DNA from 3 places in the Streptomyces cadmiisoli genome. Region 3 is predicted to be linked to each of the others. Evidence: riboswitches for the same ligand, from Rfam matches in the RefSeq annotation. Region 3 holds a riboswitch; each other region holds the start of a gene.
The links. Region 3 has a riboswitch for cyclic di-AMP ahead of DN051_RS08460 (M23 family metallopeptidase). Riboswitches for the same ligand answer to the same signal wherever they lie in the genome.
Positions count from the first base shown of each region.

Region 1: another riboswitch for cyclic di-AMP. It lies ahead of DN051_RS20925 (M23 family metallopeptidase); the one in region 3 lies ahead of DN051_RS08460 (M23 family metallopeptidase).
Region 2: another riboswitch for cyclic di-AMP. It lies ahead of DN051_RS32810 (C40 family peptidase); the one in region 3 lies ahead of DN051_RS08460 (M23 family metallopeptidase).

Region 1 covers NZ_CP030073.1:4,829,190-4,832,208, forward strand. Annotated here, with positions in the region: gene DN051_RS20910 (MarR family winged helix-turn-helix transcriptional regulator) at 1-227, shown strand, start outside; gene DN051_RS20915 (GTP cyclohydrolase II) at 354-1,004, shown strand; tRNA gene DN051_RS20920 (tRNA-Met) at 1,195-1,268, shown strand; cyclic di-AMP (ydaO/yuaA leader) riboswitch at 1,604-1,762, shown strand; gene DN051_RS20925 (M23 family metallopeptidase) at 1,774-2,811, shown strand; gene DN051_RS20930 (aldo/keto reductase) at 2,932-3,019, shown strand, end outside.
Region 2 covers NZ_CP030073.1:7,441,849-7,444,867, forward strand. Annotated here, with positions in the region: gene DN051_RS32805 (ATP-binding protein) at 132-590, shown strand; gene DN051_RS32810 (C40 family peptidase) at 1,047-1,520, opposite strand; cyclic di-AMP (ydaO/yuaA leader) riboswitch at 1,524-1,701, opposite strand; gene DN051_RS32820 (ABC transporter permease) at 2,466-3,019, opposite strand, start outside.
Region 3 covers NZ_CP030073.1:2,034,068-2,037,086, forward strand. Annotated here, with positions in the region: gene DN051_RS08455 (SGNH/GDSL hydrolase family protein) at 2-787, opposite strand; gene DN051_RS08460 (M23 family metallopeptidase) at 1,105-2,106, opposite strand; cyclic di-AMP (ydaO/yuaA leader) riboswitch at 2,111-2,271, opposite strand; gene DN051_RS08465 (alpha-galactosidase) at 2,575-3,019, opposite strand, start outside.

The sequences.
Region 1 (3,019 bases), 2.8 Mb from region 3:
GCAGTGTCGCGGCCCTGACGGACGAGGGGGTGGCGGTGCTGGAGCGGGCGGCTCCCGGTCATGTGGAGACGGTGCGCGCCCTGCTGTTCGACCGCCTCACAGCGCAGCAGGTGGGCCAGCTGGAGGAGATCTTCCTGAGCGTCACACAGGCCCTCCAGGGCGACGACGCGCGCTGCGCCCCCACCGATGTCCCGTGGCTGCGCCGCTCGTCGACCTCCTGCACGTGACCCGCGTCACGCGGCCGCCGGGGATCCCCGCAAACTCGTTGCTTCAAAGTTCAAGCATGGAGTAGGGTCCTTGATCGAAGAGGCTGCTTCAAAATTGAAGCAGCCTGGACGGAATCGGAGACCCGCATGCCCGACCTTCCCGCCGCCACGCCGCGCGCCCGCGTCCGGGTGCCGCTGCGCTTCCAGGACGGCTACGGCGTCGACGCCGAACTGGTCACCTTCCACGGTCTGGCCGACGGCCAGGAGCACCTCGCCGTCGTCCTCGGCGCCCCGGAGCCCGGCGCCGTACCCCTGGTCCGGCTGCACTCCGAGTGCCTGACCGGCGACGTCTTCGGCTCGGCCCGCTGCGACTGCGGACCGCAGCTGCGCGAGGCGGTCGAGCGCATCGCGACCCGCGGCGGCGTCCTGCTGTACCTCCGCCAGGAGGGCCGCGGCATCGGCCTCTACAACAAGCTCGACGCGTACGCCCTCCAGGACCAGGGCCTGGACACCTACGCGGCCAACACCGCGCTCGGCTTCCCGGAGGACGCCCGCGACTACACGGCGGCGGCCCAGATGCTGAACGCCCTGTCGATCACGGAACTGGACCTGCTCACCAACAACCCCGACAAGGCCGAGCAGCTGCGCGGACTGGGCGTCGCGGTCCGCGACCGGATCCCCACCGGGGTCTTCACCACCGCCCACAACGTCCGCTACCTGCGCGCCAAGGTGCTCCAGACGCAACACACCCTGCCGATCGCCCGGTTGACGGAGTTCTCGGACCTCAACGCGGGCTGAGCGGACCTCGCGGCGGCGGCCGGGCTCCGCCGGCCGCCGTGCGCCCACGGGCCCGCGCCGCGCCCGGCCCGCTCCCCTGCGCAGCCCGCTCTCCGCCCCGCTGCGGGGGGCGAAATCGCCGGTCGGGACCCCCGGAGGGGCAGCGTGTCACTTTCGGTCCCGAACATGACGTACACTGGAGTCACAACGACGCGGGGTGGAGCAGCTCGGTAGCTCGCTGGGCTCATAACCCAGAGGTCGCAGGTTCAAATCCTGTCCCCGCTACTGAAGGCTTGAGGCCGGAATCCAGTTTTGGATTCCGGCCTCAAGTTTTTTCCGCATTTTCTCGCGGGCGCACTCGGCACACATTCGATCCGAGTCGATCCCCGCTGTCACGGCATGTGACCGGGCGAACGCCCTCCGCATAACAACTGACACACGGTCAGATCAGGTATTCCGCGCAGTCGGTGGTCAACTCGCCCGATTTTCTCCACTCATGACACCGTACGTCCACCTGGAATTCGTTAATGATCAAGTGGAACCGCTTGGAAATCAGGCCCCGGTTCTATTAACGTCCGATAACGCAGCGCGGTCGTCCCAGCCGTCACAAGAGGCGGCTCCGTGCGCACGCGCCGAATCCCGCAAGGGAACCGGGGAACCACCGAACATGGGGTGAATCGGGCGTAAGTCGCCGATATCGGCTGGCTGATTTACGCGCGTAGGAGACCTTCCTGCTCCGAACCCGTCAGCTAACCCGGTAGGCGAGAAGGAAGGAAAGGAGTACGCCCACGTGGCGTCCAACCGGCCTGCCCCAGAAGCCCCCTTCGCGCCGACCCAGAGTTCTGGCGACACCATCGTCTACGGGGGTCAGCGCACCGACGAGGGCCCCTGGGAGGAATGGAATCCCACCGCGGAGACCGTTCGCCCCGTACGTGGCCGGCACCGCGTCTCCAAGCAGCGTGGCGGTGGGCTCGCCCGCAGCTCCACGGTTCTCGGCGTCGGCGTCATCGCCGCGGTCGGCGCGGGCGGCATGGCCACCGCGCAGACCGGCAAGCCGCCGGTGGCGATATCGATGCCCGACCTCCCGGCCGTGGGCTCGCTGATCTCCGACGACTCGGACAAGGGCACCCCCGAGAGCGCCGCCCCGCTCAGCGGCATCGGCATCACCACCGAGCAAACCGCCGAGGGCACCACCGACGCCGGCGAGGCGCTGCGCGCCCGGATCATCGCCCAGGCGGAACAGCAGCAGGACCAGGTGGACGCCAAGGCCGCCGCCAAGGCCGTGGCCGCCGCGCAGAAGGCCGCCGCCGAAGCCGCCGAGAAGGCCGAGAAGGAGGCCGCGGCCAAGGCCGCCGCCGAGAAGGCCGCGGCGGAGGAGGAGGCCCGCGAGAAGGCCGAGGCCGAGCGCCTCGCCGCGCTGGCCAAGCAGTACACGCTGCCCACCTCCTCGTACACCCTCACCTCGACCTTCGGTCAGGCCGGCTCCCTGTGGTCCTCCGGCTACCACACCGGACTCGACTTCGCCGCGCCCACGGGCACGCCGCTCAAGGCCGTGCACAGCGGCACCATCACCGAGGCCGGCTGGAACGGGTCGTACGGCTACAAGACCGTGCTCACCCTCGATGACGGCACCGAGATCTGGTACGCCCACCAGTCCTCCATCAGCGTCAGCGTCGGCCAGAAGGTCACCACGGGCGAGGTCATCGGCCGGGTGGGCGCCACCGGCAACGTCACCGGGGCCCACCTGCACCTCGAGGTCCACTCCGGCGGCGCGGACGGCGGCATCGACCCCCTGGCCTGGCTGCGCAGCAAGGGACTCACCCCCTGACAGCGGCTCTCCGCGAACCCCGGCGGTCCTGACGACAACCCCCCGACGTCAGGGCTGCCGGTCCCGGCGCATGCGGAACAGCCGCCACCGGGGCGGGAGTTGACCTTGTCCATGACGTCCATGACTTCTCTCCGCCCGCTCGGCAGCACCGATCTGAACGTCTTTCCGCTCGCACTGGGCGGAAACGTCTTCGGCTGGACCGCCGACG
Region 2 (3,019 bases), 5.4 Mb from region 3:
ATATCTTGGTGGATCGCCACCGTGACCGGTGTGCTGGTGGCAGTCTGGCGAAGAAGCACCAGTCCGGGACCGTACTCGAACCATCCGATCCGTGTCGGACTGCGGTCCCGTGGGAAAGGGACGACGTCGCCATGGCAGACCACCTGGAAGCATCCGTCACGCTGCCGAGCGATCCCGCTTCGGTCCCCACCGCCCGCCACTACGTGATCAGCACGCTCGCCGAGTGGGGCCTGGCCCCGGACACGGACATCGCCGACACCATCCGGCTCATCGTCTCGGAACTCGCCACCAACGCCGTCCAGCACACCTTCGGGCAGTCTCCCACCTTCACGGTGGACGTCGAACTCGACCGGGACGAGCAACTGCGCATCGGTGTGACCGACAGTCACCCGCGTTTCCCCAAGCGGCTGCCGGCCGCGGTGCAGCAGGACAACGGCCGCGGCATGGTCATCATCCGCTGGCTGGCCGGCGAGTGCGGCGGCCGGCTGCGTGTGCGCCCCACACGGGAGGGCGGCAAGACGGTCTCCATCGAACTGCCCTGGACGGCTCCGGTGCGGCCGATGACGGCGGCGGGGCCGCAGGAGTCCTGAGGACCTGTCCGGCGGTGGCCCCGCCCTCGCGAGGCCGTGCGCGTGCTGCCGGCGCCGGGGCGCGGGTGACGCCCAGTGCGCCGCAACGGGCGTGGACGCGAGCACCCTGGACCTGTCCGACACGACGACGCGAGGGGCCGGGCAGGCCCCGCGGCGACTTCCGCAGGCCGCGTGGTCGCCGTGCGGCGGTCGGGAAGCGCCGGGACCGGCCCCGTGGGCTTCGGCCACCGGACCCGGGCGCTCCTGCTGTTCGGGCCGCTCCGGACGTCCGTACCGCGCGGGGGACTCGCGGGCGGGCAGTCCGGGCCGCCGGGGGCGGCGTGCCGTGCCGCCCGCGTCCCGGAGGGCTCACGGACGGCGTCGGCGGCTTCCGGCCTGCTCCGGGAAGCGGAGCGGGCCGGGGGCATGGGCGGGGCGGTGGCGGCGCGTCAGGACGCCTCCACCGCGCCCCAGGGGTCAGGAGACCCGGCCGTACCAGACACTCCTCGTCCAGATCTTCTGCAGCCTGACGACGTCCCCTGTCTTCGGGGCGTGCCAGATCTTCCCCTTCCCGGCGTAGATTCCGACGTGGTAGACGCTCGACCCCGAGTGGAAGAACACCAGGTCTCCGGCCCTGCGGTTCTTCGCCGAGATGTGGCGGGTCTTGTTGTACTGCTGCGCCGCCGTACGGGGCAGCTTCTTGCCGGCCTTCTTGAACGAGTACAGCGTGAGTCCGGAGCAGTCGAACCTGCGCGGACCGGTGGCGCCCCACTTGTACGGGGAGCCCTGCTTCGACGCCGCGATCTGCAGCGCCTTGAACGACGGCGAGGCGGCCGCGGCCTCGGTCGCGAAGCCGGGAGCCACGACGGATCCACCCACCGCGGCAAGGGTGAGGGCCGAGGCCGTGCCGGCCCGGGCCATGAGCGACGGGACACGATTGAGCGCTGTCATGCGCAACCCTTCGTCAGCCGCCTGTGAAGGATGACCTGTCGGATTCGGGCTGGCGAAGTGGCCCGGCCGCGTGACCGCGGCTTCACCCCAAGGGCTGCTCGGAACGTGCGTTCCGGCGACCCGTCGTGCTGGGTCCTCCACTCCTGCCGATCCACTCCTGTCGACCGGGCATCCGGGCGGCGGCAGGACTCGGCGTCCGCCCGGACCGCCCCGCCGCTGTGGCGGGGGCTTGTCGTCAGACAGGGATCTTGACGTACCGAAGTCTGAAAATCCCAACGGAAGCGGGTGTTTGTGGCGTTACTCACCACTCGCCCATTCGGGTGGACAGCCCCTCGATCGAACGGATGTCAAGGGCGCCACGAGCCCCCGGACCAGCGGTGGAACCATCAATTCCGCCCCGAGGGCCCTCGTGTTGCGCAAGTGCGGAGGCCCCGAAAATGTACGTGGAAATACGCCGTGCGGGGGTACGCCGTTTGGTCCGTTTCAACTCCGGTCCGGACACGCCGCGGTGAGTGTCGACACGACGGGCCGCCGGATGGTTCGTCAACTGTCGGAGCGCGGCGGAACATCCGCCCGGGCCGGTCGGCGGTCACCGTCCAGGACGCGCTGCGCCCGCGCGGAGGTTGCGGAGCACGGCTCGGTTTCACCCCTTCGGCGCATCGGCGCGAACCCGTCGTGCGGCGCGGCGGCTTCTGGCACCGGCGCGGGGCCGGCGCGCGGACCGCGGCCGGTGCCGCCGACGCGGGCCGGTTCGATCCGCGCCGGCCGGCCCGCCGCGCCGAGGTGACGGCTGATCAGCGGACACGCGGGCGCGTCGGGGCGCATGGGGCGATCGGGCCCGGCGACGGCATGCGCGGGGCGAGCCGACGGCCCCCCGGACGCGGAAGACCGTGTGCCCCCGTCCGCTACAGCGGGGGCACACGGTCCGTCGGTGGGTGCCGGCGCTCAGCCGACCGCTACCGGCATCGGCGCGCGGGCGGGTTCCCCGTGCCCGGCGGTGGCCCGGCGCCTGAGCGCGCCGCCGACCAGCATCGCGCTCAGGCCGAGGACCGTCCACACGCCGAGCGTCAGCAAGGGCCCGGACGCGCCGGCGCCGTCGAAGAACGCCACCGACCGCAGGAGCGAGACCCCCGCACCCGGCGGGAGCAGCTGGCCGATCGTCCCGGCCGGCTCGGGCAGCATCGGCGGGGCCGAACCCGCCGCGGAGAACGGATTGCCCAGCAGCATCATCGTGGTCGCGACGACGGCCACGCCCGCCTGGCCCATCAGCGCGGCCAGTCCGGCGACGGCGCTGCTCACGGCCAGCGACGCCAGGGCGAACACCGCGGCCTCCGCCCACCGGTCGCCGGTGAGGCCCTCGAGCCAGGTGTGCGCGATCAGCGTGCCGCCGACGCCGACCAGGCCCGAGGCGGCGACCAGAGCGGTCACGGCGCGGCCGCCCCGCAGTCCGGCCAGCGCGACCATGGCGCCCGCCGCCGTCCCGGCCAGTACGAGCGGCA
Region 3 (3,019 bases):
TTCAGGCCACCGAGGCGATCCGTTCCTTGATGTCGCCGGGCGACAGCGTGCCCTTCGCGGTCACGTGGTCGCCGGAGGACTCACCGCGCAGCCGGCGGCCGATCCACGGCACCAGGTACTCGCGCGCCCACTGGACGTCGTCCCGGCGGATCTCCAGCGTGCCGCGCGGCGGAAGCTGCGGCCAGGGCTGTTCCGGATCGGCCGGGACGGCGACACCGAGGGCCTGTCCGGCGCGCAGCGCCACACGCGTGTGCCCCTCGGGCGAGAGGTGCAGCCGGTCGCTGTCCCAGGCCCTGCGGTCCTGGACGGACTTGAGGGACCACAGGTCGAGCACCGGACAGCCGTACCGGTCGGCGATGGCGCGCACATGCCCGTTGTACGTGGCGATCTTGCCGCGCAGGTGTTTCAGCAGGGGCACGCCCCGCGTGTCGAAGCCGGTGGTCACCAGCACGGTGCCCGCGGCGGCGGTGAGCGCCGCGACCGCCCGCTCGAAGCGCTCGGCGACGTCGTCCGGGTCGGTGCCGGGCCGCAGGATGTCGTTGCCGCCGGCGCAGAAGGAGACCAGGTCCGGCGCCAGTTCGACCGCGCGCGGAAGCTGGTCCGCCATGATCTGGTCGAGCAGCTTTCCGCGCACCGCGAGGTTCGTGTACTCGAAGTCGTCCTCGGCTCGGCGGTCCGCGAGGAGTACGGCGAACCGGTCGGCCCAGCCGACGAACGCTCCGTCGGGGCCCGGATCGCCGACGCCCTCGGTGAAGCTGTCCCCCACCGCCACGTACGACCCGATCACTGATCTGCTGTCATTCTTCGAATCGTCTGCCACATCGGTCCATGATTCACCTTTGAATATGACCTACGCGAACGTAGGAAGGGGTTGACGGGCGGTGAGATAAGCCACTGCCAAAGGATTGGTCAACTGCGGAATACGGCGCGGGTGTCGGCGGGCACGGGCCCAGGGACGGCGGCAGCGGACGACGGACGGCGCGACGACGGGGCGGCGTGAGGTCGGACGGCGTGACGGCCGGACGGCGTGACGGCCGGACGGGTACGCCGAAGGCCGGGCCCCGGGATCGGGGTCCGGCCTTCGGCGGCGTGCCGGGGCGGGCGTCAGCCGACGGAGACGCCGTGCGAGCCGAGGTAGGCGACGGGGTCCACGTCCGAGCCGTAGTCGGGCGTGGTGCGGATCTCGAAGTGCAGGTGAGGGCCGGTCACGTTACCGGTCGCACCGGAGTATCCGACCTGCTGGCCCGCGGTCACCGTCTGGCCGCTGGAGACGGACAGCGAGGACAGGTGAGCGTACTGGGCGTAGTAGCCGTCGGCGAGCCGGATGACGACCTGGTTGCCGTACGCGCCGGCCCAGCCGGCCGAGACGACCGTGCCCGCACCGACGGCCTTGAGCGGGGTGCCGGTCGGGGTGACGAAGTCGACGCCGGTGTGGTAGCCGCTGGACCACATGCTGCCCGCGACCTTGTACGCGGTGCCGACGCCGCCGTCCACGGGTGCGACGTAACCGCTGGAGGGGGTGGCGGTGCCGGCGGTCCGGTCGGCCGCGGAGACGTCGGACGACGACTCCCCGGACGATTCCGCCGCGTACCCGGCAGCGTCGGACCGGCCCGAGGACTCCGAGGCCGGAGCGGACTCAGCCGGAGCGGACGAACCCGATGCTTCGGACGAACCGGACGAAGTGGTCGAAGGCCGCTCCGTGTCGGCAGCGGCCTTGCCGCCTATCACGAGCTTCAGACCGGGGTGGATCAGCGAGGGATTCCCGCCGACGGCCTCACGGTTGTCCGCGTACAGCTCCTGCCAGCCACCACTGACATTCTGCTCCTCGGCGATCTTCGAAAGACAGTCGCCGACCTTCACCGAATAGGTCTGCACGGCCGCTCTCTTCGCGGCGGACTTTTTCTCGGCGGATTTCTGCTGAGGGGCGCTCTTTTGCGTCGCGGCGGACTGGAGCGCCTTTCCCGGAGCGGATTCCGGGGTGGCGGCGTGGGCGCCGGAGACCCCCATGAACGGGAGAGCGAGCGCGGCGCCACCGGTGCCGGCGACGGCGATGGAACGGGTGAAACGCTGAACCTTGGGACGGCGGTGTTTACCCTTCGCGGGCATGGCGAATTCCTCTCCGTCGCCTGCGAGGTGAGCTGTCGGGTGCGGGCTGGAGATGCCCGGCCGCGCCGTGGCGCGGCTGTACCCCAAGCCGTTCCAGAGACCGGAACAGGCAGTTGTACCTGTGGGTCCCCCGCTCCTGCCGTAACGGGTGGGTGTGCGCGGGCACCGGGCGGCGGCAGGATTCGGCGTCCGCCCGGATCGGTCTGGAACGTAAGCGACCGAGACGCAATGGGACAAGCAAGAGGTTCCGCGCGAACCTCATCTTCTTGATCGGTTCACCGAATCAACGGTCACCCTCCGTGAATTCCGGATCTTTCCGCACCGGCAAATGCCCTTGATAGGCGTATGAATTACGTGAACATGACGGGCGACTCACGGTCACGAATATGACGCTCCTCACGTGACATCGCTCCAGGTTCCTTTACTCCGGAGCGAGTTGGAATGAAAGCGTCAATTCGGACAGAACAGTCAGATGCGACGCAGACGAAGAACCGTCGCATCCAGGTCGCCACGCAGCCCTGTGCGCAATCCGTGGTGCAGCAGCACGGCACCTCTGTACGTTTCGCCCGTTTCGCGGCATTCATAGGAGGCCGCGGGATCGAGCCCCCGCAGCCGCAGCGCCGGAACTGGCTCCCCGTAGGACTGCGCCTGGAGCCAGGCGAGGACGACGCTCTCGTCCCCGCGCACGTACTGCACGGCGCTGAGCCCGCCCCGCGGCGGGCGCAGCCGGTGGAGCTCCCCGCGCTGCACCAGCGGCCGGATCTCCTTGTACAGGGCCACCCAGTCACGGGCTTCGGCCAGCTCCGCGTCGGTCCAGCGGGTGAGATCGCCGCCCACGCCGAGCACGCCGGCCATGGCGCTGACGAAGCGGAAGCGCAGCGAACTGGCGCGGCCGTTCAGCTGGGTGTTGGGA